Regions from separate parts of the Mycobacteroides abscessus ATCC 19977 genome, predicted to be linked through region 1. Evidence: predicted binding sites of a transcription regulator. Region 1 holds the regulator's gene; the other holds the start of a gene.
The links. Region 1 encodes LexA, which represses DNA repair genes until DNA is damaged. Its sites were predicted from a motif close to CGAACANNTGTTCG; they were not measured.
Positions count from the first base shown of each region.

Region 1 (15,834 bases):
TCCCGTCAGCCATGGACACCTCGCGCATGCCGCGATGCCCGGCTCCGCACTGGAGATCTTCGACAAATCCGGACATTTCCCCTTCCATGACGACCCCGAACGATTCATCGGCATCGTTCGCCAATTCATCGCATCCACCGAGCCCGGCGAATACAACGAGGACGAACTGCGCCGATTGTTGCGAACCGGCGTCACCGAACACGCCATCAGTGGGGCCGCCCGCACCCGCATGGCGGTGCTCGATGCGATGGGCACCGACGAACGCAGCGCCACTTAGCGCGAGAGCTCAAGCGCTGTCAAAGATTTGCGCCAACTCCCGGGTACCCGAGTGCGCGCGGCGCAAGGGACGTAGAGTCGAGGAATGAGCGTTGATGTCGCGGTTGTGCGCGTATTCACCGACGAGACAGGCAACTTCGGCAATCCCCTGGGGATAGTCAACGGTGCCGATGTGGGCGCGGCGGACCGACAGCAGGTCGCCGCCCGGTTGGGTTTCAGCGAGACGGTTTTCGTGGATCTGCCAGCGGAAGGGTCCAACACCGCGCATCTGCGGATCTTCACTCCGGCGGCAGAACTTCCCTTCGCCGGACATCCCACGGTGGGACTGGCCTGGTGGCTGCGTGAACGCGGAACACCGGTCAACACGTTGCAGGTTCCCGCGGGAGTACTGCAGGTCAGCTACGACGATCGGACATGGATACGGGCCCGTTCCGACTGGGCACCGGAAACCGATTTCCACGAATCGGACTCCCCTGCTGATGTCGAGGCCGCGGACCCTGCCGACTACCCGGACGAACTGCTGCATTGCATATGGGCCTGGCAAAACCGCGACGCCAACCTGGTGCGGTCCCGGGTGTTCGCGTCTGATCTGGGCGTCGATGAAGACGAGGCGACCGGGTCCGTGGCGGCACGGCTGACGGACTTGCTCAGCCGTGACCTGATCATCAATCAGGGCAAAGGGTCGCAGATTTTCACGCAGTGGAGCCCGGAGGGCTGGGTCACGATCGGCGGCCGCGTGGTCGCCGATCAACCGCTCACGCTGGACTAGGCAGCCCGGAATCGGCCCGACGGGTCAGGATTCCGCCGGAGCGTCCCGATGGGCCCTCAGTGCTGCGATCTCACGTTCGAAGTCCTCGGCGGAGCTGAACCCGCGATACACCGAGGCAAAGCGCAGGTACGCGACCTCATCCAGGTCACGCAGCGGGCCAAGGATGGCCAGGCCCACCTCATTGCTGGGAATTTCCGGGGATCCAGCCGCCCGGACGGCATCCTCGACCTGCTGGGCCAGCAGGTTCAGCGCATCATCATCGACATCACGACCCTGACAGGCCCTCCGTACGCCCTTGACGACCTTGTCGCGACTAAAAGGCTCAGTGACCCCGCTGCGCTTCACGACGGCCAGCACGGCGGTCTCGACGGTGGTGAAACGGCGGCCGCACTCGGGGCATGAGCGCCGGCGTCGTATCGCCTGACCCTCGTCCGCCTCACGGGAATCGACAACGCGCGAGTCAGGATGACGGCAGAACGGACAGTGCATTACTGCTCCTTCGCCGGTTCTGGACTCTATGTCGTTGGGCTGGGATGACTGACGCACCGCGCAGCGCGCCCAGACCGGTGTCGAGGATACCCGTGCTCCCGCACGCCCGAAGGTCACGTCCGTGTGCCGATCAGCCGACCGGGGAAACCAGCGTCTGACCGGCTTGCACTGTCGCCGAATCAAGTTCATTGAGTTCGCGGATCTTGGACACCACCGCCGAGCGTGGCGCCTCAGGCGCGACACGCGACGCGACGTCGGCCAGGGTCTCTCCGGGAGCGACCTGCACAACCGCAAGGCGGTCCGGCACGCCCGCTCCCCCGATGCCCGCGGCGCTGACCTGGCCGAGCATCAACAGCCACATCGTCGCCACCGCGGCCCCCACCGCGACAACGATGGTGGCCTTCAGGCTCACCGGGCGGCGACGATGTACGCGATGCGCTACCCCCGACACACGGATGCCGTTACCGCGGTAGGCAACCGGTCGGCCGGCAGGCCGCCGATAGGCGACGGTGCGCACCGGCAGCGCCCGGCGCTGAGTCAATGGGTACTCCGCACTGTACGCGCGTGCCGGCGGGGCGTACTCGCGCGGCGCACCCTCGCGAGCGTGAGAACTACGCGGCGGGGTGAGAACGTTTGTGCTCATCGGTATGCCCTTCCTGTCCTGTCGATCTGTCCTGTCGATCGGTTAACCCGTTCGCTCTTATGTTCGAATGTACTCGATCATGTGTTCGACGTCCGAACATGTGATCGATTTGTAGCATCCGACACCGACAAGTGCTGCTGACCTGCCCCGTTACCCTCCCGGGGCGACCCGGCGCCCCCTATTTGCGACACGCATCGAACACATGTTTGATATATGCCGTCGACAGGGCTAGATTCGGGCCCATGAGCGATACACCCAGCAAGGGACCCGCCACCGGTTCACTGACCGAGCGCCAGCGGACCATCCTGGAGGTCATCCGCGCATCGGTGAATGAGCGGGGCTATCCCCCGAGCATCCGCGAAATCGGAGACGCCGTCGGGCTCACCTCCACCTCGTCAGTCGCCCACCAACTACGCACCCTTGAACAGAAGGGCTTTCTGCGGCGTGATCCCAATCGTCCACGCGCCGTTGATGTTCGGGGAATCGATGACGCGGGCACTCCATCGGCGACCACCGACGTGATCGGCTCGGGCGACCTGCCGGAGCCGACATTCGTGCCTGTGCTCGGGCGCATTGCCGCCGGCGGTCCCATCCTCGCCGAGGAGGCCGTCGAAGATGTGTTCCCACTCCCCCGCGAGCTTGTCGGCGAGGGCTCGTTGTTCCTGCTCAAGGTGGTTGGCGAGTCGATGGTGGACGCCGCGATCTGCGACGGCGACTGGGTGGTGGTCCGCCAGCAGAACGTGGCCGACAACGGCGACATCGTGGCCGCGATGATCGACGGAGAAGCGACCGTCAAGACGTTCAAGCGGACATCGGGCCAGGTCTGGCTGATGCCGCACAATCCACTCTTCGAGCCGATTCCCGGCAACGACGCCGCCATTCTGGGCAAGGTCGTCACCGTTATCCGGAAGGTCTAGGCCTCCCCGGGCGCCGGCCCCGGCGCGCGGGAATCGCCGGCGGAGGTCAAGAACAGCTGAAAATGCGTGACGTCATGCCAGCTGCCCAGCTTGTATCCAATCCGCCGGTACAGCGCGACCTGCTCGAATCCCATTGTCCGGTGCAGCTTTTCACTCGCCGCATTGGGTGTGACGACAACCGCGAGCACGGTGCGATAACCCAGCTCCCGTAGCCGGCCGAGTAACGCTGTGTACAACTGGCGTCCGGTGCCGCGCTGCCTGCGCGCGCCGTCGACATAGACACTGACCTCACAGGCCCATTGGTAGGCAGTGCGCGACTTCCACGGCGCCGCATACGCGTAGCCGAGAATTTCCCCGCCATCCTCGGCGACGAGCCAGGCATGTCGGTGGGCCGCCGTCTGGATGCGTTCGGCAAGAACAGCATCCGACGGCGGCACCTCCTCAAACGAGATGGCCGTATCGGTCACATACGGCGCATAGATTGCCGCACACGCGGCCGCATCGGCGGCCGTCGCGTCACGAATGTGCATGGGCGACTAGAGCGAACGCCCGATGATCTCCTTCATGATCTCGGTAGTGCCGCCGTAGATCGTCTGGATACGGGAGTCCATGTATGCCCGGGCCACCGGGTACTCGCGCATGAAGCCGTACCCGCCGTGCAGCTGCAGGCAGCGGTCGATCAGGTGGACCTGCTTCTCGGTGCTGTACCACTTGGCCATCGCGGCCTGCTCGACACTCAGCTCTTCTTTGTTGAGCAACGAGATGAACTCGTCGACCATGACCCGGATGACCGTTGCGTCGGTGGCCAGCTCGGCGAGCAGGAAACGACTGTTCTGGAAGCTCTTGATGGGCTTGCCGAATGCCTTGCGCTCGGTCGTGTACGCAATGGTCTCTTCGAGCACCGACTCCATCGCGGCGGCCGCCATGACGGCGATCGACATACGCTCCTGCGGCAGGTTCTTCATCAGGTAGATGAAGCCCTGACCCTCTTCACCCAGCAGGTTGGCCGCAGGCACCCGGACGTCGGTGAAGGACAGTTCGGCGGTGTCCTGAGCATCCAGACCGACCTTGTCGAGCTTGCGGCCGCGTTCGAAGCCCTCCATGCCGCGCTCCACAACGATCAGCGAGAAACCCAGCGCGCCCTTTTCCGGATCGGTCTGTGCGACCACGATCACCAGGTCGGCGTTGATGCCGTTGGTGATGAAGGTCTTTGCGCCATTGAGAATGTAATGATCGCCGTCCTTGACGGCGCGGGTCTTGATGCCCTGCAGATCGCTTCCGGTGCCGGGCTCGGTCATGGCGATGGCCGAAATCAGCTCGCCGGAACAGAAGCCGGGGAACCAGCGGGCCTTCTGCTCGTCATTGGCCAGGTCCCGGAAGTACGGGCCGGCGACATCGTTATGCAGGCTGAATCCGACGCCGGTGTGGCGTCCCTTGGTCACCTCTTCGGTGATGATCGTGTTGTAGCGGAAATCGATAAGACCACCGCCACCGAACTCCTCGGGCATGTCGGTGCCCAGGAAGCCCTGTTTGCCGGCCTCGACCCACAGTGCACGGTCGACGATCTTGTTCTTCTCCCACTCCTCCTTGTACGGCTCAGCGTGCCGATCCAGGAAGGTCTTGAACGACTCGCGGAACAGTTCGTGCTCGGGTTCGAAAATGGTGCGTTTGAACTTAACGGCGCCGGCCATGATCACCTTCCGGTTTGGATTTACGTACTTGGCAGAATGTATACCAACCCACTGGTCGGTCGGTACTCGCCTGCCCGGTTTCGTCGGACAGAAAGCCTAGAGTCATTCAGGTGATCAGGCCCGCGTTTTCCGCTGTTCAGGTGAGTGGCTCGGCACGGCTTTCCCACACCCACTGGGGCGCGTTCACCCCCGAGGTCCGGGACGGCGAAGTGATCGGCGTCACTCCGATCGAGACCGATCTAGACCCCTCCCCGCTGCTGCAGAACATTCCTGGTTCCATCCGGCACCAGGCCCGGGTGACCGCGCCGGCGGTGCGCAGCGGCTGGCTGCGGGAGGGCCCTGGCCCCAGCGACAAGCGTGGCGCCGACGAATACGTCGAGGTGTCCTGGGATGAGCTGACCGAACTGCTGGCCGATGAACTGCGGCGCGTCGTCGACACCCATGGCAACGAGGCTATCTACGGGGGCTCATACGGCTGGGCCAGCGCAGGGCGCTTCCACCACGCCCAGAGTCAGGTGCACAGGTTCCTGAAACTGCTGGGCGGGTATACCTTTTCGCGTCATTCCTATAGCCTCGGCGCGACCGGCGTCATCATGCCGCACGTCATCGGAACCCACGACGGGCTGTTCAAGCGATCCACATCCTGGGACGTGATCGTCGAAAACACCGATCTGCTGATCGCGTTCGGCGGAATCGCGCTGAAGAACACGGGTGTCAACCATGGCGGCACCACCGCGCACCCGGCGCGCGATGCCCTCAACAGATTCCGCGACCGCGGTGGACGCATCGTCTCCTTTAGTCCGCTACACGATGACATCGACGGCGAATGCGAATGGCACGCCCCGATTCCCGGGACCGACGTGGCGGTCATGCTGGCGCTGGCGCATGTGCTGGCGGTGGAGAAGCTCGCAGATCTGACCTTCTTGAGCAGCTACTGCACCGGCTACGAGCGGTTCGAGCGCTATCTACTGGGCGTCGACGACGGCGTACCCAAGAGCCCGGAGTGGGCGGCACCCATCAGTGGCCTGGACGCGGCCGAGCTGCGCACCTTGGCCCGCCGCATGGCGGCAGGGCGCACTCTGGTGACGGTCAGCTGGTCCCTGCAACGGGTGCGCCATGGTGAGCAGGCACCCTGGATGGGACTCACCCTGGCCGCGATGCTCGGTCAGATCGGGCTTCCGGGAGGCGGTTTCGGCCATGGCTACGGCTCGATGAACGAGCCCGGGCTGGCCCCGGTGAGCTGTCCGCTGCCCACCTTTCCGCAGGGCCCCAACCCCGTCGAGACGTTCATCCCGGTGGCGGCCATCAGCGAGCTCCTGCTGCGCCCTGGGCAGACGCTCGCCTACAACGGTCAAACACTGACCTTGCCGGACATCCGCTGCGTCTATTGGGCGGGCGGCAACCCCTTCCATCATCATCAGAATCTGCCCAGACTGCGCCGCGCGCTGTCCCGGGTCGACACCGTCGTCGTGCACGACCCGGTGTGGACCGCGATGGCCAAGCACGCCGACATCGTCGTGCCGTCCACCACCAGTCTGGAGCGCGATGACTTCTCCGGTAGCCGCAACGACCCACTGCTGGTGGCGATGAAAGCCGTCGCACCGCCCTATGCCAACTCCCGTGACGACTACACCACGTTCTCGGCACTCGCCGACAGACTCGGATTCGGCGAGCAGTTCAGCGAGGGACGCACCGCCGCCCAGTGGCTGCGCCACATCTACACCGAGTGGGCCGGCGCGCTGAACTTTTCGGTGCCCTCCTTCGACGAATTCTGGGACCGCGGCTATCTGGAGTTGCCGACCGATGCCGGCCTGACGCTGCTGTCGGACTTCCGTGAGAACCCCGCTGCGCACCCGTTGCACACTCCCAGCGGGCGCATCGAAATCTTTTCCGAGACCATCGACGGCTTCGGATACTCCGACTGCGGTGGTCACCCACAGTGGTACGAACCCACCGAATGGCTGGGCGGTGAGCGCGCTCAGCGTTTTCCGTTGCATCTGATCGCCAATCAGCCGCGCACCAGGCTGCACAGCCAGCTCGACTTCGGTGGCACCAGCCAAGGGTCGAAGGTGCGGGGACGCGAGCCTCTCCGGATACATCCGCAGGACGCCGCCACCCGTGGTATCGCCGACGGCGACGTGGTGCGGGTGTTCAACGACCGCGGCGCCTGCCTGGCCGGGGCGGTCCTCGATGAGGGCCTACGACGCCAGGTGGTGCAGCTGTCGACCGGGGCATGGTTTGACCCGATCGAGCCCGCCGACCCGAATTCTGCTTGCGCCCATGGCAATCCGAATGTGCTGACAGACGACTCGGGAACCTCGTCGCTGGCGCAGGGCTGCACCGGGCAGCACGTGCTGGTGCAGATCGAACGGTTCGAGGGGACGCCACCGCCGGTGCGGGCACACACCCCGCCGCGGTTCGTCGCCCGCGACTAGAGCGCGGTCAGGACGGCGGCAAGCGCCCGCGGCACCCGCCCCACTACCCGCGTGCCATCGGCGAGATGCTCGGTGGACTGCACCTGCCCCTCGGTGTGGATTCGGGCCACCAGATCGCCGCGCTCGTACGGGATCACCACATCGACGGGTACATCACCGCGGGGCACCGCCTCGGCGATCGCCTCGCGCAGCGTGGCGATCCCCTCGCCCGTGTGCGCCGACACGAATAGCGCCTTGGGTAACGCGCGGCGCAGCTGCGCCAGCGCCAGATCACCCGCCGCGTCGACCTTGTTGATCACCAACAGCTCCGGCGCCGCGGACGCATCATGATCGGCGACCACCTCACCGATCACCGTGCGCACCGCCTCGATCTGGGCCAGCGGTGCCATATCGGACCCATCGACCACATGGACGAGAAGATCCGCGTCGGCAACCTCTTCCAGCGTGGACCGGAATGCCTCGACCAGCTGGGTCGGCAGGTGCCGCACGAAACCAACGGTGTCCGTGATGACGAATTCGCGGCCGTCATCGAATGTTCCGCGGCGCGTCGTGGGTTCGAGCGTGGCGAACAACGCGTCCTGAACGAGCACCCCTGCCCCGGTGATCGCGTTCAGCAGACTGGATTTACCGGCGTTCGTGTAGCCGACGATGGCAACCGATGGGACATCGCTTTCCAGGCGGCGGCTGCGCTTGGTGTCACGAACCTTCTTCATATCGCGGATCTCGCGGCGCAACTTGGACATGCGCTCGCGGATCCGGCGCCGATCGGTCTCGATCTTCGTTTCACCGGGGCCACGGGTGCCCACCCCGCCACCGGCGCCGCCGGCACGACCACCGGCCTGCCGGGACATCGATTCACCCCAGCCGCGCAGTCTCGGCAGCATGTACTCCATCTGCGCCAACGAGACCTGCGCCTTACCCTCGCGGCTGGTCGCGTGCTGGGCGAAGATGTCCAGGATCAGGGCGGTGCGATCGATGACCTTGACCTTGACCGCCTTTTCCAGGGCCACCAGCTGGGCCGGGCTTAGCTCCCCGTCGCAGATCACCGTGTCGGCGCCGGTGGCCAGCACGATCTCGCGCAGTTCGATCGCCTTGCCAGAGCCGATATACGTTGCCGGATCGGGCTTTTGGCGCCGCTGGATCAGACCTTCGAGCACCTCGGATCCGGCGGTTTCGGCCAGTGCGGCAAGCTCGGCCATGCTGGCCTCGGCCTCCTGCGAGGTACCCTCGGTCCAGACCCCTACCAGCACAACTCGTTCCAGGCGCAGCTGGCGGTATTCGACCTCGGTGACGTCGGCGAGTTCGGTGGAAAGCCCCGCCACACGTTTGAGTGCGGCGCGGTCTTCCAGCGCAAGCTCGCCGTCGGTGGGCGTCTCATAGGTGGTACGCATACTGGCTACCGATGCTCCCACCCGGGGCTCATCGAACGCATCCGAATTATCCGCAGGCGCCAATGCCGCCCCACCATTCATCCGAGATTTCGCCATCGGCCAGCAACATGGAAGGCCCGCGCAGGAAGCTGGATTCACCGGTGACCGTCACGCGAACCTGTCCACCAGGAATGTTGACGACGACCTCGCCGGTCCGCTGCCCGATGTGACGCAGCGCGGCGTAGGCCGCCGCTACCGTTCCCGTTCCACAGGAACGTGTCTCGCCGACACCACGCTCGTGAACGCGCATATGCACCGTGTTCGCCGGGCCCGCGGACGGAGCCGTCAGCACCTCGACATTGACTCCATCGGGGAACAACTGCTCGTCGAAGGTAACCGGCGCACCCACATCGAGGATGCGCAGCTGCTCGGTTGTCAGTACGGCATCCACACAGGCCAAGTGTGGATTACCCACGTCGATGGCCAGGCCGGAAAACCGGCGTCCACCGACGATCGCCTCGCCGGCACCGAACTCCTTGACCGGCCCCATGTCGACCGTCACATCGGCGGTGAGCTGGCTCCAGGAATTGATGCGCACCGGCCGGGGCCCGGCCAGCGAGGCCACCACAAACTCGTCCCGATGCTCCAGTCCTACCGATCGCAGATAGTGCGCGAATACTCGCACACCGTTGCCGCACATCTCGGCGATCGAACCGTCAGCATTGCGGTAGTCCATGAACCAGTCTTCGCTGCTCACCCCGGCAGGTTTCTCGGCCAGGACCCCGCCCTCCAGAGCAGCGCCCACCGTGGTCACGCGCAGCACGCCATCGGCGCCGAGACCGCGCTGCCGGTCGCACAACGCCTGGACGGCGGCCACCGACAGGTCGCGTTTGATGTGGACATCCGGCAGCACCACGAAATCGTTCTGGGTGCCGTGCCCCTTGGTGAACTTCACGTATTCGAGGATAGGCGCCAGCGCGACACGATTTCGCCCGCCAGCCCTTCAGGGCCACCGGTCTCCACGGACTCCCCTGCCAGCCATACCACGCGATGATCGCGGCCGAACCACGACCGTTGACGACGGACATAGCGGCGGGTGCCGACGAAGGTCAGGTCGCGCGCCTGCGCCAGCGCCCCTGCACCACCCCCGGCGTCCAGCGCCGCGATGACCTGCGCGTATCCGATGGCCCGCGACGCGGTCACACCGTCACGCAACCCGGTACTCAACAGATATTCGACCTCGCCGACGAAACCCTGCTCGAACATCAGGTCCGTGCGCCGGGCGATCCGATCATCGAGTTTCTCCGTCTCCCAATCCAATCCGACGATCAATGTGTCCCACCGTGGCGGGCCGATGGTGGGCGCCGATGCCGCGAACGGCTGACCGGTGAGCTCGATCACCTCAAGCGCGCGCACTGTGCGGCGCCCGTCGGTGGGCAAGATGATCGCGGCCGCCGCCGGGTCACGCGCGGCGAGTTCGGCGTGCAGCGCGGTGACCCCGATCTGCGCCAAGCGCTCCTCCCAGCGCGCACGCACCTGCGGGTCCGTCGCGGGAAACGCCCAATCATCAAGTAACGCTTGGATGTACATCATCGATCCGCCGACGATCACCGGCACATGTCCGCGCGCACGGATATCGTCGATCGTCGCGACGGCGCGTTCTTGATAGGTCGCGACTGTGGCTGTTTCGGTCACGTCAAGCACGTCGAGCATGTGGTGAACGAGACCCCGCCGCTCGCATTCCGGCACCTTGGCGGTGCCGATATCCATACCGCGATACAGCTGCATCGCGTCGGCATTGACGATCTCCCCGCCCAAGCGCTCGGCCAGCTCCAGCGCGAGCGCCGACTTGCCGGTGGCGGTGGGACCGATGACCGCGATGGGCCGTGTCATGACACCCGCCAAATGCCGGCAAAATACCCCACCCCGTAGGGCGAGCCGCGATACAAGCACCTGGCCTCGACGACGTCGGAATCCACCAGCCCGGCGAGCACCTGGTATGCGGGACGGCCGGTGATGGCGTCCGGCAGGTGCCGTAACGAGGCGGCATCGCCCCGCGTCAGGGCATCGACGACGGCACGCTGCGCCGCCTCGGCGTCGGGCCGGTAACCGCCGGGCGCCTTGTCGGTCAGGGTGTTGGCGCCATCGGCGACGATCAGCACGCCGGGCGGCACCGGTCGCCTCTCGATCTCACCACGCAACGCCCGGCCGAAGGCCAGCGCATCCGTAGCAGGACCGACAAGCCGTACCTCGGCTTCGTCGGCTTCCGCGCGGCTGCGCAGCCACCCGGCGATAAGTACCGGCAGCGGGAGCTGGGCCGGCTTGCCCATCCGATCCGAGAGTGAAACGCGCACGTCAGCTCCGTAGCCGGCGAAAGTGCCCGACATATCGGCGTGGTACTGCCCGTCCCCGACTCCGATCGCGATCCATTGTGCGGGCAGGCTGCGGGCAACAGTCACGCTCGCCGCACGCAGCTCACCGGTCTCGGCCGCGGCCTCACCCCCCAATTCGGGTACCAGCAGCGGGGTCGACGGGCAGATGGCTATCGACAAATTCACAGCGCTAGCTGGCCTTCAGCGTCGGGGCCCACGCGATATCCACCTGGGACATCGCGGCCTCCTCGGGTAATCATCTGGCATATGTTCGCCCGTGCGGCGATGACACCTGTTTGAATGAACGGTGTAGTGAGCTTAGGGCGCCGTGCTGCGCGGCAACAATTGTAGGAAGAGGTTTCATGTCCGATCAGACACAGCCGGAACTCTCAACACAGCAAGAGCGTGTTACCCCCGTCCCCCGGCCGGGGCCGAAACCTCATCCGATGCCGCGCCGTCCCGCGGCGCCGGCTCCCGCGGCTCACCATGTAGACCCCCACAAGTTCGGCCGGGTGGATGATGACGGCACCGTGTGGCTGATCACGAGCGCCGGAGAACGCCAGATCGGGTCGTGGCAGGCCGGGGACGCCGACGCGGCGTATGCGCATTTCGGACGCAGATTCGAAGATCTGGAGACGGAAGTCCAGCTGCTGGAACTGCGGCTCGGGTCCGGGTCAGGTGACGCACGCAAGATCAAGACCGCCGCCGAGCACCTGGCCGAGACGCTGCCCGCCGCCGCGGTGCTCGGTGATGTGGACTCCCTGTCGGCACGGTTGTCGGCGCTCGTGGAGTCCGCGGACGCACAGGCAGCGGCGGCGCGTGCCCAGCGTGACGAGGCGCGCTCGGCCAGTATTTCCCGCAAGGAGGAGCTGGCCGCCGAAGCCGAGGAGCTGGCCGCCAACTCCACCCAGTGGAAGGCCGCCGGTGACCGGATCCGGGCCATTCTCGACGAGTGGAAGTCCATCCACGGTGTGGATCGCAAGACGGACGACGCGCTGTGGAAGCGGTATTCGACGGCACGGGAGACCTTCAACCGCAGACGCGGCGCCCATTTCGCCGAGCTGGACCGTGAGCGCGCCGGCGCCCGCGAGAAGAAGGAAGAACTCTGCAAGCGGGCCGAGGCGCTGTCGGATTCGACGGATTGGGGTGCGACCTCCGCGGCGTTCCGGAATCTGCTGAACGACTGGAAGGCCGCCGGGCGGGCACCGAGAGAGACCGACGACAACCTGTGGCACCGGTTCAAGGCCGCCCAGGACAAGTTCTTTGCCGCCCGCAACGCCGAATCCGCGTCCCGTGACGCCGAATTCGTGGCCAACGCGGAAGCAAAGCGCGCGCTGCTCGTCGAGGCGGAGAAAATCGATCCCGAGGCCGATGTCGACGCTGCCCGCGCGGCACTGCGCGCCATCGGCGACAAGTGGGACGCCATCGGGAAGGTTCCTCGCGAGCAGCAGGCCGACCTGGAGCGGCGCCTACGGGCGGTCGAGAAGAAGGTTCGCGAGGCCGGCGAATCCGGCTGGGGCGACCCGGAAGCCGAAGCACGTGCCGAACAGTTCCGCGACCGCGCACGCCAGTTCGAGGAGCAGGCGGCCAAGGCCGAGGCGGCCGGCAAGACCAAGGATGCCGAGAAGGCCCGCGCCAGCGCCCAGCAGTGGCAGGAATGGGCCGACGCCGCGGTGGCGGCCGTCAAGAGCCGCTCGCGCTAGCTACCCGTCCTACTTGTCGCGGTCCTCGTCATCCTCGAAGGCGTCGTCGAGGATGGTGCGCTGATCGCGCTTGGCGGCCTCACGCCGCTCCTGCTCGGCCGCGAGCTGCACCGCCGTGCGCGACCACACCACGCGCGCCCAGTGGAAGGTCAACAAAATGACAGCGATCCAGGCGATCACCAAGCCGATTCCCGGGCCCGGATGCCCGCTGCCCGCGGTCTGACGCGTCCAGATCGCCAGCATGCCGATGACACTGGCGACAAACGAGCCCGCCAGCGCGATCCAGGACAACACCCACCGGCGCGTCAGCAGCGCCAACATGGAGAACCCGACTCCGAAGATCATCGCGAGCCATACAAAGATCCGCGACGGTACCCGTACCGCTTCCTGATCGGCGATCGCGCCGTTGACCAGAACGTCGAATCCTCTGGCATGGCCGGTGTGCGGGAGCACGAAGGTCAGCAACAGCGCGAAAACCAGGACCGCCACCACCATGGCGCGGGCTCCGGGATCGATTTCGCCGGCGACCTTCTTCTCGGCGGCGTCGATGTCTTTGTGAAACGCCGCGAACTCATCGAATTCGGCGTCTTCTTTTCCCGGCTCGGAGTCATTCATAGCCCGCACCCTGCAACCTCAATCCGCTCTGTCTTCGGGGCCCCAATCGCGGGCATTCCCAAGCCAATTCCCGGCGTACTGGGCTTCTTGCCGGCTTCATGCGCGTCGCCCGCACGGGTGCGCCGGTGACTGCGCACGCCGTCGTCGGCAATCAGGTGGTGCGGTGCGGCACCGGTGACGTCGACGGTGATGATGTCACCGGGACGCAGTGCCCCGTCGACGTGTCCTTGCGGGCGGAAATGCACGAGGCGGCCATCGCGGGCCCGCCCGCTCATCCGGGCTGTCTCCCCGTCCTTACGGCCCTCCCCGGTGGCGATCAGCACCTCGATCATGCGACCGATCTGCTTCTGGTTTTCCTCCAGGGTGACGGATTCCTGCAGCGCGATGAGCCGGTCGTAGCGTTCCTGCACAACGGCTTTGGGCAGCTGGTCGGGGAGCTTCGCGGCCGGGGTGCCGGGACGGATCGAGTACTGGAACGTAAAGGCGCTGGAGAAACGCGCGCGGCGGACCACCTCGAGGGTCTGCTGGAAATCCTCTTCGGTCTCACCAGGGAAACCGACGATGATGTCGGTGGTGATGGCGGCGTCCGGCATAGCCGACCGCACCTTGTCGATGATGGACAGGAAGCGCTCGGACCGGTAGGAACGGCGCATCGCCTTCAGGATGCGGTCCGAACCTGATTGCAACGGCATGTGCAGCTGGGGGCACACATTCGGGGTCTGCGCCATTGCCTCGATGACATCGTCGGTGAATTCGGCGGGGTGCGGCGAGGTGAATCGCACCCGCTCCAGGCCGTCGATACGGCCGCAGGCACGCAGCAGCTCCGCGAAAGCTCCACGGTCCCGGGGAATCTCGGGGTCTGCGAAGTTGACGCCGTAGGCATTGACGTTCTGCCCCAGCAGCGTCACCTCCAGCACTCCCTGGTCTACCAGCGCCTGGACCTCACCGAGGATGTCTCCCGGCCTGCGGTCGATCTCTTTACCGCGCAGCGAGGGAACAATGCAGAAGGTGCAGGTGTTGTTGCAGCCGACCGAGATCGATACCCAGGCCGCATAGGCTGATTCACGGGTCGCAGGCAGGGCCGACGGAAAGTGCTCAAGTGCCTCGACGATCTCGACCTGCGCCTCATTGTTGTGTCGGGCGCGCTCCAACAATGCGGGCAGTGAGCCGATGTTGTGGGTACCGAAGACGACATCGACCCACGGGGCCTTGGCCAGCATGCCCTCGCGGTCCTTCTGGGCGAGGCATCCACCGACGGCGATCTGCATGTTCGGGTTGGCAGCCTTGCGGGGCGCCAGATGGCTGATGTTTCCGTACAGCTTGTTGTCGGCGTTCTCGCGCACCGCGCAGGTGTTGAAGATGACGATATCGGCGTCGGTGCCCTCGGGCGCCTTGACGTATCCGGCCGCATCCAGGAGGCCCGACACCCGCTCGGAGTCGTGCACATTCATCTGGCAGCCGTAGGTGCGCACCTGGTACGTCCGGACCGCCGATTCTCCGGAAGTCGCAGTACTGGTCACTGGCTTATGGTACGTGCCCGCGTTCAGGTGGATTTCAGCGCCGACTGGCACCGCTTCCGCCGGCACGATCCCGAACGTGCCAGCCCTGCCACCAATCGTCGACGGCGCAGATGGCGTTGACACCTATCCACGCCAACCAGCCCGCGCCGAACCACGCACCGGGGACAGTGGGTTCCACGACCGGCTCACACAGGGCTACCAGGACAGTGAGACAGATCAGCGCGATGACAATCGCGAACGAGATATCGCGCCGGGGCCGCGGTCGCTCAAGGTTCTCACCCTCTCGGAAATGCGCCCCCGTATCAACAGTTACTTGACCCGACGGGGTGGCCAAACGCATTAGCGAGCTAGGCAGCAGGAACAATCCGAAAATCAGCCCGAGACTTGCCATAGTCCAGCCCCAGGTAGTTGCCCCATTCATCACCGCAACCGGAAACGATGTGATGAACAGCACAGATGCGAGCACTCTTGCAAACGCCCTAATTCGCGGGCCCTCACCGGAAGACCGTCGACGCGCCCGCATGAATCCAGTATTACAGGAGTTTGCTGTAACCGGCCACACGAAAGGTTCGATCGCCCGGTGCCGGAGGCGCGGGACCATGCGTTCCGGACTGCAAAAGTGTGGGGAACCCGTATTGTCTGACCATGCCGGTGAGCACCGACACGTCAACGAGCGGGGAAAGTTCCTCCGCACCAAGCGTCCCCATGATCGCCCTTGAGCATGTCAATAAGCATTTCGGCGACCTACACGTACTCAAGGACATCACCCTCGAAATCCCGCGCGGTCAGGTCGTCGTAATCCTGGGCCCCTCAGGTTCCGGAAAGTCCACCCTGTGCCGCACCATCAACCGCCTCGAGCCTATTGACGGCGGCACCATCCGAATCGACGGCGCCATCCTCCCCGAGGAGGGACGCGCCCTGGCGAGCCTGCGGGCCGAGGTCGGGATGGTCTTCCAGTCGTTCAATTTGTTCTCACACAAAACCATCCTGGACAACGTGACGCTGGCACCGATCAAGGTACGCAAGCACAACAA
Region 1 covers NC_010397.1:3,087,364-3,103,197, forward strand. Annotated here, with positions in the region: gene MAB_RS15390 (alpha/beta fold hydrolase) at 1-277, shown strand, start outside; gene MAB_RS15395 (PhzF family phenazine biosynthesis protein) at 362-1,045, shown strand; gene nrdR (transcriptional regulator NrdR) at 1,070-1,534, opposite strand; gene MAB_RS15405 (LysM peptidoglycan-binding domain-containing protein) at 1,665-2,177, opposite strand; gene lexA (transcriptional repressor LexA) at 2,420-3,094, shown strand; gene MAB_RS15415 (GNAT family N-acetyltransferase) at 3,091-3,624, opposite strand; gene MAB_RS15420 (acyl-CoA dehydrogenase family protein) at 3,631-4,785, opposite strand; gene MAB_RS15425 (molybdopterin guanine dinucleotide-containing S/N-oxide reductase) at 4,926-7,220, shown strand; gene hflX (GTPase HflX) at 7,217-8,611, opposite strand; gene dapF (diaminopimelate epimerase) at 8,658-9,545, opposite strand; gene miaA (tRNA (adenosine(37)-N6)-dimethylallyltransferase MiaA) at 9,542-10,483, opposite strand; gene MAB_RS15445 (class III extradiol ring-cleavage dioxygenase family protein) at 10,480-11,148, opposite strand; gene MAB_RS15450 (DUF349 domain-containing protein) at 11,325-12,665, shown strand; gene MAB_RS15455 (Rv2732c family membrane protein) at 12,675-13,280, opposite strand; gene miaB (tRNA (N6-isopentenyl adenosine(37)-C2)-methylthiotransferase MiaB) at 13,277-14,800, opposite strand; gene MAB_RS15465 (hypothetical protein) at 14,835-15,266, opposite strand; gene gluA (glutamate ABC transporter ATP-binding protein GluA) at 15,506-15,834, shown strand, end outside.

Region 2 (15,834 bases), 150 kb from region 1:
GGATTGGCGCCGAAGGTGGCCAGTAGACGCTGTCCGGCCCAATGACACGTGGCGTCCCTGCCGCGGAGAATCCCTGCCGCGCCCAGGATGAGCGATCCACTGCACACCGACGCGGTCCAGGACGTGGTTTCATGCACCTTTCGCAGCCAGTCCAGCACCCGCTCGTCGGCGGCCGTGCTCAGGGTGGCGGGCATCGAGCCACCAACGAGGACCATGTCGGGAGCCGGCGTCTCGGTCAATGAATGGGTCGCGCCGAGCGTCAGCACACCGCTGTCGGTCACTATCGGCCCCGGCCGGTGCCACACGAATCGAAACTCCGCCGACGGCAGACCTCGGAGCATTTCGTAGGGGCCGATCGCGTCGAGGGCCGTCATACCGGGATACGCCAAGATCGCTATCTGCATCAACACATCGTCGTGCAGTGGCCGTTTCCGTAGAAGTGGCCAAATAGCCACTGACCGATGAGATCTTGCCATTAGCGCGATAGGCTCACCCGCATGCGTTCTGCGAGAGGGCCTCACTCTGGGGAGCCGGGTCGTTCGGGCGAGCCTCACTCTGGGCGGCTGGGTCGTTCGGGCGAGCCTCACTCCGGGCGGCTGGGTCGTTCGGGCGAGCCTCACTCCGGGCGGCTGGGTCGTTCGGGCGAGCCTCACTCCGTCGTCGTTCTTGCGCTTCCCGGAACCATCGGCTTCGATCTGGCCACTGCGGTTGAGGTGTTCCGCCGCGTGTACCTCGCCGACGGCAGCAGGCCCTACCTCGTGCGGGTGTGTGGCACCGAGCCCGTGGTCTCCGCGGGACCGTTCGGCATCGCGACAGATCTTGGGCTCGAGGCTGTTTCGGAGGCCGAGACCATCGTGGTTCCCGCGCGTGACAACCCCACCGCGCCCCTACCCGAGGGCGTCCTCGATGCGCTGAGGGGCGCCTACGAGCGCGGAACGCGCATCGCCTCCATATGCGCCGGTGCCTTCACACTCGCTGAAGCCGGGATTCTGGACGGCAAGCGCGCCACCACGCACTGGCTCGCCGCCGACCTGTTCCGCGAGAGGTACCCGGCGGTGCACCTGGACGCCGACGTGCTGTACGTCGACGAGGGGCAGGTGCTCACCTCCGCGGGTGCCGCCGCCGGGCTCGACCTATGTCTGCACATCGTGGCGCGCGATCACGGCGCGGCGGTCGCCGCGGAAGCTGCCCGTGTTGCGGTGGCCCCGCTGCACCGCGACGGCGGGCAAGCGCAGTACGTCATCCGGAATCGCCGGCGCGCCGAGGTCAGCCTTGGCGAGATATTGGCCTGGATCGAACACAACGCCCATCGCGAACTATCCCTGGAGGACCTCGCGACCGAGGCGTCCACCAGCGTGCGCAGCCTCAACCGGCGGTTTCGGGCCGAAACAGGCCAGACGCCCATGCAGTGGCTGACCGGAGTACGGGTCCGTCATGCCCAGCAGCTCCTGGAGCGATCGGCGGATTCCGTGGAGTGGATCGGGCGTGAGGTGGGGTTCGGCTCACCTGCGAATTTCCGGGAGCAGTTCCGTCGTCTCACCGGGGTCTCGCCCCTGGCATATCGGAACACATTCCGCGCGCAATCGGCCTGAGTGCGCATGGCACCCATCGGGCTGGGAAGTGGCTGGTGCGGACCGATAGCATGAGTTCGCAAACCCCCCGTCTCTGAATTGGAGAACTGCCGATGACTGCGCCCAACCCGTCTTCCCTTGTGGCCCCAATCCGGGTGCCGGCCGGGACGACGGCGGGGACCGCGGTGCGGGAGGCCGGCCTGCCCGGCAAGGGCGAGGACGCCATCGTCGTCGTGCGTGTGGATGGTGCGCTCAAGGATTTGTCCTGGACCCCGGAATCCGACACCGAGGTCGAGCCGGTTGCGGCCAATACCGAGGACGGCCGCAGCGTCATCCGGCACTCGGCCGCCCATGTGCTGGCGCAGGCCGTGCAGGAGCTGTTCCCGCAGGCAAAGCTCGGCATCGGCCCGCCGATCACCGACGGCTTCTACTATGACTTCGGGATTGATCACGCCTTCACTCCCGAGGACTTGACCGCCCTCGAAAAGAAGATGAAGCAGATCATCAAAGAAGGGCAACGTTTTTCGCGCCGGGTTTACGAATCGGTAGAAGAGGCCCAGGCCGAGCTCGCCAACGAGCCATTCAAGCTGGAATTGGTGTCGGACAAGTCCGGAGCCGATGACCCGGAGGTCATGGAGGTCGGCGGCGACGAGTTATCCGCCTACGACAACCTGAATCCCCGCACCGGGGAACGGGAATGGTTCGACTTGTGCCGCGGCCCGCATATCCCCACCACCAAGCACATTCCGGCCTTCCGGCTCACCCGTAGCTCGGCCGCCTACTGGCGTGGTAATCAGGCGAACGCCAGCATGCAGCGTGTCTACGGCACCGCCTGGGAGTCGCAGGAAGCCCTCGACAAGCATCTCGAGCTGTTGGAAGAGGCGCAGCGGCGCGATCACCGCAAGCTCGGTGTGGAGCTGGATCTGTTCAGCTTCCCCGATGAAATTGGTTCCGGCCTACCGGTTTTCCATCCGAAGGGTGGCATCGTGCGCAAGGAGCTGGAGGACTATTCGCGCGCCAAGCACACTGCCGCCGGCTACGAGTTCGTCAACACCCCGCACATCACCAAGGAGAACCTTTACCAAACCTCGGGTCACCTGGACTGGTACTCCGACGGCATGTTTCCCCCGATGCATATCGACGCCGAACTCAATGAGGACGGCACGGTACGCAAGCCGGGCCAGAATTACTACCTCAAGCCCATGAACTGCCCGATGCACCACCTGATCTACCGGGCACGGGGCCGCTCGTACCGTGAATTGCCCTTGCGGCTCTTCGAATTCGGATCGGTCTACCGATATGAGAAATCCGGTGTGGTGCACGGATTGACCCGGGTGCGCGGCATGACGCAGGACGACGCGCACATCTACACCACCCGCGAGCAGATGCATGAGGAGCTGACCTCGCTGCTGCGATTCGTGCTGGACCTGCTGTCCGACTACGGGCTTGATGACTTCTACCTAGAACTGTCGACCAAGGACGAGGCGAAATTCGTTGGGTCCGACGAGGTCTGGGAGGAAGCGACCAAGACGCTGGAGCAGGTGGCGCTCGATTCAGGGCTGCAGCTGGTGCCGGATCCTGGCGGTGCGGCCTTCTACGGCCCCAAGATCTCGGTGCAGGCCAAGGATGCGCTGGGACGGTCGTGGCAGATGTCGACCATTCAGCTCGACTTCAACATGCCCGAGCGCTTCAACCTCGAGTACACCGCCGCCGACGGCACCCGTAAGCAGCCGGTGCTGATCCACCGTGCTCTCTTCGGATCCATCGAACGGTTCTTCGGTGTGCTCACCGAGCACTACGCGGGAGCCTTCCCGGCCTGGTTGTCGCCGGTGCAGGCGGTGGGTATCCCGATCGCCGATGCGCACGCGCCATATCTGAACGACATTGTTTCGCAGCTCAAAGCGCAGGGCATCCGGGCCGAGGTAGACAGCAGCGATGACCGCATGAACAAGAAGATCGTCAATCACACCAACCAGCGGGTGCCGTTCTTGCTGCTGGCCGGCGATCGCGATGTCGAGGCGGGCGCCGTCAGCTTCCGGTTCCGCGACCGTACCCAGGTGAATGGGGTGCCCCGGGACGAGGCTGTCGCCGCCATCGTCGACTGGGTGAACAGACGTGAAAACGTCTCGCCGACTGCCGAACTCCTGAAGCTGGGTGCCAGTGACTGACCAGGACTCGACCATCATCGACCGCGGCGTGGGCGACCCGGATCATCTGCAGCGGCTGTGGAGCCCCCACCGGATGAGTTACATCGCCGAGGCCGTGAAGGCGCCCAGCCCGGACTCGGCGCCCTTCACCGAGATCCCGGAGATGGCCGACGAAGACGGTTTGGTCGTGGCCCGCGGTGAGCATGTCTACGCCGTGCTGAATCTGTATCCATACAACCCGGGTCATTTGATGGTGGTGCCGTACCGCCAGGTGGCCGAGCTCGAAGATCTCACCGAAGGGGAGAGCCGTGAACTGATGGCCTTCACCCAGAAGGCGATTCGGGTGATCAAGAAGGTCTCACGGCCCCACGGCTTCAACGTGGGCCTCAATCTGGGTAGTGCCGCGGGCGGCTCCCTGTCCGAACACCTGCATCAGCACGTGGTGCCGCGCTGGGGCGGTGATGCGAACTTCATCACCATCATCGGCGACTCCAAGGTATTGCCGCAGCTGCTGCGAGACACCCGCACGCTGCTCGCCACCGCCTGGGAGCAGTTGCCATGAGCGGCCTGCTCTCGCGGGAGACATTCGCGAAGATCACCAACCCGCTGGCCAGCGCGCTGTTGCGTGCGGGATTCACCCCGGACACGGTCACCATCTTCGGAACCGCCGCATCGGTGGTTGCGGCGCTGACACTTTTCCCGACCGGGCACCTCTTCTGGGGCGGCATGGCGGTGTGGTTGTTCGCGATGTTCGACATGCTCGACGGCGCGATGGCTCGCGCACGTGGCGGCGGCACCCGATTCGGCGCGGTCCTCGACGCGACATGCGATCGGGTAGCCGACGGCGCGGTGTTCGCCGGGCTCGTTTGGTGGGCCGCGTTCGGCTGGGGATCAACCTCTTTGGTGGTCGCGACGCTGATCTGCATGATCACCTCGCAGGTGATCTCGTATGTGAAGGCGCGAGCCGAGGCCTCCGGATTGCGTGCCGACGGTGGCCTCATTGAGCGACCGGAGCGGCTCATCATCGTGCTCGCCGGAGCGATATTCAGCGGTGGATTCGGGGTGCAGTGGCCGCTGCACACGGCGATGTGGGTGCTGGCCGTTGCGAGCTTGGTGACGGTGGCCCAGCGTATGCATGCGGTCCGTACCTCTCCCGGAGCGCTGGACCTGCTGCCCAATTCCGATGCGGGACAGGACACCGCGGAGACGAATCAGCCATGAGTGTCTGGGGAGAGCGCGCCGCCGACTGGGGATATGCCGCGGGATGGAATCTGACGCAGATCACTCCAGACCTGCTTGCCCGCGCCATATTCGACGTCGGCGCCATGGCCGGTGCCCGTAAAGGGGGACCCGAGCAGCTGCGCAAGAACCTCGCGCGGGTGCTGGACGTACACCCCCGGGAGGTGCCCGACCGGCTCATCATCGACTCGATGCGTTCCTACGCACGGTACTGGCGCGAAGCGTTCCGGCTGCCCTCGCAGAACATGGAGCGTCTCGCCGCCCGCCTGGATAGTTGCCTATACGGCCGTCGGAACCTTGACGCCTCGCAGGCCGAAGGGCGGGGAACGGTTATCGCGCTGCCGCACAGCGGAAACTGGGACATGGCGGGGGTGTGGCTGGCGCAGACCTACGGCACCTTCACCACCGTGGCCGAGCGTCTGAAACCCGAGTCGTTGTACCGGCGCTTCCTGGACTATCGCGAGACCCTGGGATTCGAGGTGCTTGCGCTCACCGGCGATGCGTCGGGGCCATATGAGCTGCTGGCCCAGCGATTGCGGGAGAACCGTGTCGTCTGCCTCATGGCCGATCGCGATCTGAGTCGCAGTGGCGTACCCGTCGATTTTTTCGGTGCCGAGGCCCGCATGCCCGCAGGGCCCGCACGTCTGGCGATCGACACCGGAGCACGTCTGTTACCTGCGCACTGCTGGTTTGAACCGCATGAGCGGTGGGGAGTCCGCATCCATCAGGCCGTTGATACCTCGGCGGGCGATGTCGCGGTCGCCACACAGGCGATGGCCGATGTCTTCGCCGCCAATATCGCCGAACGACCCGCGGATTGGCACATGCTGCAGCCGCTATGGCTCGACGATTTGTCCGAGGAGCGCCGCTCCAAACTGCGGACGGCGCCGCCGCAGGAGCCTGCGGCCTCCCGGGAGACCGATCCCGTTGGTGGGCAGGCGTAATGCGCATCGGGATGGTCTGCCCGTACTCCTTTGACGTACCGGGTGGCGTCCAGTCCCATGTCGTGCAGCTGGCAGAGGTCATGCGTGATCGCGGCCACCACGTGAGCCTGCTTGCGCCGTCGTCGTCGGATCTGGAGCTGCCCGAGTTCGTGGTCTCCGGCGGCAAGGCCGTTCCGATCCCGTACAACGGATCGGTGGCGCGGCTTCGATTCGGCCCGGCTACCTATGCCAAGACCAGGCGCTGGCTTGTCGACGGCGACTTTGACGTTCTGCACCTGCATGAACCGAACGCGCCGAGCCTGTCGATGCTGGCGCTCATGGTGGCAGAGGGGCCGATTGTCGCGACGTTCCACACGTCCACCACCAAGTCGTTGACGCTCAGCGTGTTTCAAGCCGTGCTACGTCCCTGGCACGAGAAGATCGTGGGCCGGATAGCGGTCTCGGAGCTGGCCCGGCGCTGGCAGATGGAGGCGCTGGGATCCGACGCGGTGGAGATCCCCAATGGTGTCGACGTTCGCTCCTTCTCGGGCGCGCCCGTTCTTGAGGGGTACCCACGCGAAGGTAAAACGGTGCTGTTCCTGGGGCGCTACGACGAGCCGCGCAAGGGCATGGACGTGCTGATGGGCGCACTGCCGAAGATCGCGACCAGCTTTCCCGATGTGGAGATCTTGATCGTGGGGCGCGGCGACGAAGCCGAATTGCGCACGCAGGCGGGACCGCTGGCTAAGCATCTGAAGTTTCTGGGACAGGTCGACGACGCCACCAAGGCTTCGGCCATGCGCAGCGCCGACGTCTACTGTGCGCCCAATATCGGCGGCGAGAGCTTCGGCATTGTCTTGGTGGAGGCGATGGCGGCGGGCACGGCCGTCGTCGCCAGCTCGCTGGATGCCTTCCGCCGGGTGCTTCTGGACGGCACTGCGGGCCGGCTGACACCCACCGGCGATCCCGATGCCTTGGCGGCGGCCCTCATCGATGTGCTGGGTAATGACGAAGGCCGGGCACAGCTGGTCGCGGCCGGCACCGAGGCGGTGCAGCGGTACGACTGGTCGGTGGTCGCCCAGCAGATCATGCTCGTCTATGAGACCGTCACCGCCTCTGGCGCGCGGGTGAAGGTGGACAGTTGGTGACGTTCTCGGCGTTGACGGTCGTCGTCATCGCCATCATCGCCCTATTGGTCGCGCTCGGCCTGCTCTGGGCCTACCTGGTGGCCAACCGCCTGGACCGGCTGCACGTGCGCAGTGACCTGTCCTGGCAAGCACTTGATGCTGCGCTGGCTCGTCGCGCCGTCGTCGCACGTGCGGTAGGGGACGCACTCAAGGACGAGCAACTGATCAAGCTGGCGGCGAAAGCCGAACGTGCCGAACGTGACCGGCGCGAATACGCCGAAAACCAGCTCGCCGCCGCGCTGTCCACCGTCGACCCGGACCGGCTGCGGCCGGCTTTGGTGGCCGAGCTCGCCGATGCCGAGACGCGCGTGCTGATCGCGCGACGCTTTCACAATGATGCCGTGCGCGACACCCTGGCACTGCGGGTACGCCGCCCGGTCCGTTGGTTGCGTCTGGGTGGAACCGCGCCGATGCCAACATATTTCGAAATCATCGACCGTCCGGGGGCAGGCACCGAGGATCCGGCGCTGGCCAACTTCCGCACCTCGGCCCGGATCATCCTGCTTGACGAGGACGGCCGGGTGCTGCTGCTGCGCGGCTTCGATCCTGCGGCGCCGACCCCGGCAGTGCATTGGTGGTTCACGGTTGGTGGACAGACCTTGCCGGGAGAGAAGCTGGCCGACGGTGCGGTACGCGAACTGGTGGAAGAAACGGGGCTATCGGTTCCCTCCGGGCGTCTGGTGGGCCCGCTGTGGCGGCGCGTGGCCGTCTTCGACTTCAACGGCACCACCATCCGGTCCGAGGAATTGTTCTTCGTGCACCGCACCAAGAGGTTCGAACCGGCCACCGACGGTCGCACGAATCTGGAGCAGCGCTACATCACCGGGCACCGTTGGTGCGATGCGGAGGAGATCGCGGCGCTCACGGCTGCGGGGGAGCAGGTGTACCCGAATCAGCTGGGAGAACTGCTCTGTGAGGCCGCCGCTGCGGCCGATGCGGTAGCCCCCGGCGCACGGCGTGCGCCAGTCCAAATCGGGTGAGGCGCGTCACCGCACCTCCCGCCACAAAATCGCTGGTGCGGCCGCATTAGACTGGTCGCAGACCCCGAGATTCAGGAGCCCCCAGTTGACTAGCACGACCAATGGAACGTCCCCCGAGACCGGCACCGGTACCGCTCGCGTCAAGCGCGGTATGGCCGAGATGCTCAAGGGCGGCGTGATCATGGACGTTGTTACGCCCGAGCAGGCAAAGATCGCCGAAGACGCCGGCGCCGTGGCCGTGATGGCGCTGGAGCGGGTGCCCGCGGACATCCGCGCCCAGGGTGGCGTGTCGCGCATGAGCGACCCGGACATGATCGACGGCATCATCAGCGCGGTCAGCATCCCGGTTATGGCCAAGGCCCGCATCGGGCACTTCGTCGAGGCACAGATCCTGCAGAGCCTCGGTGTCGACTACATCGATGAGTCGGAGGTGCTGACCCCTGCCGATTACACCAACCACATCGACAAGTGGAAGTTCACCGTGCCGTTCGTGTGTGGTGCCACCAACCTGGGCGAGGCGCTGCGCCGCATCACCGAGGGCGCGGCCATGATTCGCTCCAAGGGCGAAGCCGGCACCGGCGATGTGTCCAACGCGACCACACACATGCGCAAGATCGGCGGCGAGATTCGCCGGCTCACCTCGCTGGCTGAGGACGAGTTGTACGTTGCCGCAAAGGAACTGCAGGCACCATACGAGCTCGTTGTCGAGGTTGCGCGCGCCGGCAAGCTGCCGGTCACGCTGTTCACGGCCGGCGGTATCGCTACTCCGGCCGATGCGGCGATGATGATGCAGCTTGGCGCCGAAGGCGTGTTCGTGGGTTCGGGCATCTTCAAGTCCGGTAACCCGGAGCAGCGTGCCGCGGCGATCGTCAAGGCCACCACCTTCTATGACGACCCGGATGTGCTGGCCAAGGTGTCGCGTGGCCTGGGCGAGGCGATGGTCGGTATCAATGTGGAGGACATCGCGCAGCCGCACAGGCTCGCCGAGCGCGGCTGGTAGAACTAGCGGATGGCCGATATCGAGGAGATCCTTACTCTCGAGCAGCTGGAGAAGGACATCTTCCGGGGCAACGTGACCCCCAGCAATCTTCGTCGCACCTTCGGCGGGCAGGTCGCTGGGCAGTCACTGGTGTCCGCGGTTCGCACCGTGGAACCGGAGTATCTGGTGCACTCGTTGCACGGATACTTTCTGCGGCCCGGAAATCCCAACGAGCCCACCGTGTTTCTCGTCGACCGGGTCCGCGACGGTAGATCGTTCGTAACGCGCCGAGTCACCGCGATCCAGGACGGGCAGGCCATCTTCAGCATGTCGGCCTCATTTCAGACACTGGACACCGGTATCGAGCATCAGGATCTGATGCCGCCGGTACCCGATCCGGAGGATCTGCCCGACGCACAGGAACAGGATTCGTTCAACCGGGATCTTTTCCGGCAGTTCGCCGAGTGGGATATCCGGATCGTGCCGGACGAGCTCATGGACAGGAATCCCCGGCTGGCCGCCCAGCAGCGGGTGTGGTTCCGCTGCCGTAAGCACCTGCCCGACGACCCGGTGCTACACATCTGCGCGCTGGCGTATATGAGCGACCTGACGTTGCTGAGTTCTTCGAAGGTGCCGCATCGGGATACCGTGCTGCAGACGGCTTCATTGGACCACGCGCTGTGGTTCCTGCGGCCCTTCCGTGCCGACGAGTGGATGTTGTACGACGAGACATCCCCGTCGGCAGGGTTCGGGCGCGCGTTGACGCAGGGCCGGATCTTCAACCGGGACGGAACCATGGTGGCTGCGGTGGTGCAAGAGGGGCTTACCCGCATTGAGCGTAACCCCGAGCAGGCGTCGGTGGCCCGAGGGAATATGGCGTGAGTCCCCTTGTGGGTGTGCTGGCATTGCAGGGCGATGTCAGGGAACATGTTGCGGCGCTGAAAGATTCGGGGGCCGAGGCGCTTGGTGTGCGTCGCCCCGAGGAGCTTGGCAAGGTCGATGGGCTGGTCATTCCCGGTGGGGAATCGACCACGATGAGCAACTTGCTGCGCGTGTTCGAGCTGTTGGATCCGCTCACCGAACGGTTGCGTGCCGGGCTGCCGGTTTACGGCTCGTGCGCCGGCATGATCCTGCTGGCCAGCGAGATCCTGGATACCCGCCCGGACGCGGTCGCACTCGGCGCCATCGATATGACCGTGCGCCGCAACGCATTCGGACGTCAGGTCGATTCCTTCGAAGGTGACCTGGATTTCACCGGCGTGGACGGTGCGATGCACGCGGTGTTCATCCGCGCACCGTGGGTGGAGCGTGTCGGAGACGATGTCGAGGTGCTGGCCAGTGCGCAGGGCCACCCGGTCGCGGTGCGGCAGGGGAGTGCGCTGGCGACGGCATTTCACCCCGAGGTGACCGGCGACCGCCGGGTGCATCAGCTGTTCGTGGATATGGTCCGCGCCGGCTAGCCCTGATGGCGGGTGCCCGGCTATGCGCGCCAAAGCGGGCTGCCGGCTTCAGGGGTGGTGATGTGTCGCGTACAGCTGGAGTCACCAGCGCAACATGGGCATCGGCCGCAGCGGATGTTTCAACGTCCATTTCCCGGCGGTGCGTAGTAAGAATCCGTGAAAACCGCCGTAGGGCAGTGCCTCCACCACCTCGCGCACATCCGAACGTTCCAGCCCGCTCCAGGCGTACAGGCCGCGGAACGCATCGACCCGGTCACCCAGCCGGAACATCTCGACCCATAGATCGTCGGCAGACCTCAGCTTGTGGTGGTCGGCCACCATCGCCGTGACGCGATCGACATCGGTAATTCCGAACTCCGGCGCCAGTTGCTCGGCCAGTGCCACCGAGGGGTCCAGATAATCCCAAGTACGGGCCGTCCAAATACCGATGTCGTGCACCGCCCATGCCAGCGCGATCTCCGGTGGTGCCTCCGTCATGCCAAGAAGTCGCAGCTGGTAGTTCATGCCGCGGTACAGATGGTTGCGGTAATCCGTGAGGCGGTCGCCGACGACAGCGCCGTATCTATCCAGTACCGCGTCGACGATGGGGTCCTTCACCAGGACAGTCATGTGATTCAGCCTAGGTGCGCGAGTACACTCGGGCAGCGCAGAAGTGCGACAGAACCTAGAGAAAGTAGTACAGGGGTACATGAGCGGCCATTCCAAGTGGGCCACCACCAAGCATCAGAAGGCCGTCAAAGACGCGCGCCGGGGCAAAGAGTTCGCCAAGCTGATCAAGAACATCGAGGTCGCCGCACGTACGGGCGGCGGAGATCCGGCTGGCAACCCGACGCTCTACGACGCCATTCAGAAGGCCAAGAAGACCTCGGTGCCCAACGACAACATCGAGCGGGCCCGCAAGCGCGGAGCCGGCGAAGAAGCCGGTGGCGCCGACTGGCAGACCATCATGTACGAGGGCTACGGCCCCAACGGCGTCGCGGTCCTCATCGAGTGCCTGAGTGACAACCGCAACCGCGCCGCCGGTGAGGTGCGGGTGGCGATGACGCGCAACGGTGGCAGCATGGCCGATCCGGGTTCGGTGTCGTACCTGTTCTCCCGCAAGGGCGTTGTGACGCTCGAGAAGAACAGCCTGTCGGAGGACGACGTGCTGACGGCCGTCCTGGAGGCGGGCGCCGAGGAGGTCAACGACCTGGGCGAGACCTTCGAGGTCATCTCCGAGCCCACCGACTTGGTCGCCGTCCGTCAGGCCCTACAGGAAGCCGGAATCGACTACGAATCGGCGGAAGCCAGCTTCCAGCCGTCGATGAGCGTGCCCGTCGACGTCGAAACCGCCCGCAAGGTGTTCAAACTGGTCGACGCCTTGGAGGACAGCGACGACGTGCAGAACGTTTACACCAATGTGGACTTGTCCGACGAGGTGCTCGCCGCGCTCGACGAAGACTGACCCGCGGCCCATATCGCCAACACCACCACCGCCGTAGTGACCAGCACGGCACCGACGGTGTCGGTGAGATAGTGGTACCCGCAGGCGACCTGCCCCAGCAGCCCGAGCGTGCTGACAATCCCGGCCACGATGTACGCCCATAGGGCTCCGCCGGCGACTAGCACCAGCATCCCCATGACCGCCACCACCACGGTGGTGTGACCGCTGGGGTAGGCGAGGTAGCCGCCCTTTTCACGGCCGACCAGCATCTTGGTGGCTTGAGTGGTCCAGTTCGCGATGAACGGGCAGATGAGCACCACGGCCGCGACCCGCCAGCGCCGCCGGTACAGCTCGAATCCGACGCACACCACGAGCACCGGTACGAGGAATTCCCAGTCGGTGAAGAACAGCAACCAGCGAGGCTGCACCCCGAAGACTGCCTGAGTCAGATCGAAAAACCACGCGTCAAAGGGTGTCGAACCCTTGCCCACGGAGAATCCAAGTGTCAGCATCGCGATGACCCCGAGGGGCGGCCACCACTGAATCATTTTCTCGCTGGGCAGTTTTCCGGCAGACACCCCGACGACAGTAATCGGACGCGCGGCCGGGCCCGAATCGTGCCGGCCGCCGGGAATCACCGCCGGGAATCAAACGTCACTAGACGGCGTTACTGTGATGTCAACGACTGTTGGTCAACAAGTGTTGACAGTGTATGTCAGGCAGGCGTACATCTAAGACATCCGAAAAGTGAGGGGAGGCCCGTCATGGCCACACAAACAGTCGCCCCGGCGCCTGAATCGACAACTCGCTGGCACACCGCACGTGCCGTTCTCGCACTACCGTTCACCGTGGCCGTCTTGGTGCCACTGGTAATCCTGTACGGAACGGGCATCGGGGTGCCCTCGTGGATGTCCGATCAGATGTCGATCACCGCGACAGTGATCGGAACCCTGCTGATCGCGGCCGGCTCATTCCTGGTGACCCGCACCGTCGCACAATTCGATCAACCGGGAAGCAGGCATGTGCGCAGCCCGTTGATCACCGGTGTCGTTGCCATCCTGCTGGGTGAGGCGTTCGCGGTGAACTCGGTGGGTCTGCTGATCTGGACCGCGGTCTTCGTGACGATGAGCGCCATCTATTTCTCGCTGGTCGACGAGCATGGGGCGTTGAAGGTTCGGTCCTGACGGCCCGCTAGGGCGCAGGGGTGTCGATGTACTGCTGAACGATCGGCGCCATCCAGTTCACGATGTCCTGATGCGTCATTTCGATGACGGGGCTGAGCCGCAGAATGTAGCGGCAGACGGCGAATCCGATCATTTGGCCGCCGATGAGCGCGGCACGCTCGGCGGCATGGTCGGTCAAGAGCTCTTCGAACGCGGGTAGTGACTGGTCGGTGAAGATCTCGACCATGCGCAGCCGGGCCTCTTCGTTAGACACCGCGGCGCGCAGCAGTGCCACCATGGTGTCGTCCACTTCCCAGCGCTCCAGGAAGTGTTGGACGATGACCGTGCCGAGTTCTTCGTGGGACACCGCGCTCAGTTCGGGCAGGCACAGATCGAAATTGGCGGCCGCCGCGAACAGCTTGCCCTTGTTGCCGTAGTACCGCATGACCAGCGAGGGGTCGATGCCCGCGGTGCCGGCGATGGCCCGTATGGTCGCCTTCTCGTAGCCGACACTGGCGAAATGCTCCTGAGCAGCCTCGAGGATGGCCGCGCGGGTGGCGTCCGATCGCCGAGGTTCAGGGGGCATGCGCTGAGCTTAGGCCAACGCGCGTTGACATTTGCAGCGCCCTCGCGTGTTGCCCGCCGATAGCGGAACCTCCTCGATATGCTGATCGAACAACTGTTCTACAGCGAGAGGGCTGACGCGTGCGAGTAATGGGAGTCGACCCGGGTCTTACCCGGTGCGGTCTGTCCATGGTCGAGGCATCCTCGGGTCGCAAGGTGGTGGCCCTGGATGTCGACGTCGTTCGCACTCCCGCCAACCAGCCGCTGCCGCAACGACTTCTAGTGATCAGTGAGGTCGTTGAACATTGGATGGAGACTCATCGCCCCGACGTCGTTGCCATCGAGCGCGTCTTCGCCCAGCAGAACGTCTCCACCGTGATGGGCACGGCGCAAGCCGGCGGGGTGATCGCGCTCTGCGCCGCAAAACGGGGGATCGAGGTGTATTTCCACACCCCGTCGGAGGTCAAGGCGGCGGTCACCGGCAACGGCCGGGCCGACAAATCCCAGGTGACCGCGATGGTCACCCGCATCCTGAATCTGCAGGCCGCGCCCAAACCCGCGGATGCCGCCGACGCGCTGGCCCTGGCAATCTGTCACTGCTGGCGCGCGCCCATGCTTGCGAGAATGGCCAAGGCGGAAGCCGTGGCAGAGGAACAACGGAAGGCCTTCGCGGCCCGGATGAAGGCAGCGGCTCGGTAATGGCAGGTCTGCGTAAAGAACGGAGTGCGGCGTGATTGCATCGGTCAACGGCGAGGTCATCGACATCGCGCTCGACCATGTGGTGATCGAGGCGGCCGGCGTGGGGTACCGCGTGAACGCCACACCGGCCACGCTCTCCACGCTGCGGCGCGGCACCCAGATTCGGCTGATCACGGCGATGATCGTCCGTGAAGACTCGATGACGCTTTATGGCTTCACCGACACCGATGCCCGCGATCTGTTCACGACGCTGCTTGGTGTCTCCGGGGTGGGGCCCAAAATCGCGATGGCCACCCTCGCGGTCTATGACGCACCGACCCTGCGCCAGGCGCTGGCCGACGGCGATGTCGCCGCGCTCACCCGGGTGCCGGGGATTGGTAAGCGTGGGGCCGAGCGCTTGGTGCTGGAGTTGCGGGAGAAGGTGGCTGCCGCTCCGGGCGGCACCACCGAACTGGGGCGTGGCACTGCGTCGCTGGTGCGCTCCCAAGTCGTCGAGGCACTCATCGGACTTGGCTTTGCCGCAAAACAAGCCGAGCAAGCCACCGACACCGTTCTGGCCCAAGACAATCCGGGCGATACGGGCGCGGATGTTTCCGGAGTGCTGCGCTCGGCACTGGCGTTGCTGGGTAAGACGCGATGAGCCGTGTGAACGAATTCGACGATCTCGACGATGGCGAGGACGGGTTCGACAACGCTCACATGTCCGGTGCGCTGACGGTCGGTGAGAACGACGTCGACGCCGGCTTGCGCCCGAAGTCGCTGCGCGAGTTCATCGGGCAACCGCGTGTTCGCGAACAGCTGGAGCTGGTGCTGTCCGGCGCGAAGAATCGCGGCGGCACCCCCGACCACATCCTGTTATCCGGCCCACCCGGCCTCGGTAAAACCTCGCTGGCCATGATCATCGCCGCGGAGTTGGGCTCATCGCTGCGGGTGACTTCGGGCCCGGCACTGGAACGTGCGGGCGATCTGGCGGCCATGCTGAGCAACCTCGTCGAACACGATGTGCTGTTCATCGACGAGATCCACCGCATCGCCCGGCCTGCCGAGGAAATGCTGTACCTGGCCATGGAGGATTTTCGCGTCGACATCGTCGTGGGCAAGGGTCCGGGTGCGACGTCCATCCCGCTGGAAGTGGCACCGTTCACACTGGTGGGAGCCACGACGCGCTCGGGATCGCTGACCGGGCCGCTGCGCGACCGATTCGGGTTCACCGCCCATATGGATTTCTACGAGCCCGACGAGCTCGAACTCGTGCTGGCGCGCTCGGCAGGCATCCTCGGCATCGAACTGGGTGCCGATGCGGGTACGGAGATCGCGCGGCGCTCGCGTGGCACTCCCCGCATCGCCAACCGACTGTTGCGTCGCGTCCGCGATTACGCGGAGGTGCGTGCCGACGGTGTCATTACCGTGGACGTCGCCAAGTCGGCCCTGGCGGTGTACGACGTGGACGAGTTGGGACTGGACCGCCTGGACCGGGCGGTGCTCTTGGCCCTGACACG
Region 2 covers NC_010397.1:2,937,264-2,953,097, reverse strand. Annotated here, with positions in the region: gene MAB_RS14705 (DJ-1/PfpI family protein) at 1-404, opposite strand, end outside; gene MAB_RS14700 (GlxA family transcriptional regulator) at 597-1,592, shown strand; gene thrS (threonine--tRNA ligase) at 1,685-3,739, shown strand; gene MAB_RS14690 (ATP adenylyltransferase) at 3,732-4,280, shown strand; gene pgsA (phosphatidylinositol phosphate synthase) at 4,277-4,939, shown strand; gene MAB_RS14680 (phosphatidylinositol mannoside acyltransferase) at 4,936-5,901, shown strand; gene MAB_RS14675 (glycosyltransferase family 4 protein) at 5,901-7,028, shown strand; gene MAB_RS14670 (NUDIX hydrolase) at 7,025-8,047, shown strand; gene pdxS (pyridoxal 5'-phosphate synthase lyase subunit PdxS) at 8,133-9,047, shown strand; gene MAB_RS14660 (acyl-CoA thioesterase) at 9,057-9,908, shown strand; gene pdxT (pyridoxal 5'-phosphate synthase glutaminase subunit PdxT) at 9,917-10,486, shown strand; gene MAB_RS14650 (hypothetical protein) at 10,568-11,095, opposite strand; gene MAB_RS14645 (YebC/PmpR family DNA-binding transcriptional regulator) at 11,175-11,930, shown strand; gene MAB_RS14640 (phosphatase PAP2 family protein) at 11,876-12,547, opposite strand; gene MAB_RS14635 (hypothetical protein) at 12,674-13,093, shown strand; gene MAB_RS14630 (TetR/AcrR family transcriptional regulator) at 13,101-13,658, opposite strand; gene ruvC (crossover junction endodeoxyribonuclease RuvC) at 13,778-14,335, shown strand; gene ruvA (Holliday junction branch migration protein RuvA) at 14,367-14,975, shown strand; gene ruvB (Holliday junction branch migration DNA helicase RuvB) at 15,035-15,834, shown strand, end outside.
Region 2: a site for LexA is predicted at 13,745-13,758, ahead of ruvC (crossover junction endodeoxyribonuclease RuvC). Genes of this name have one in related genera too.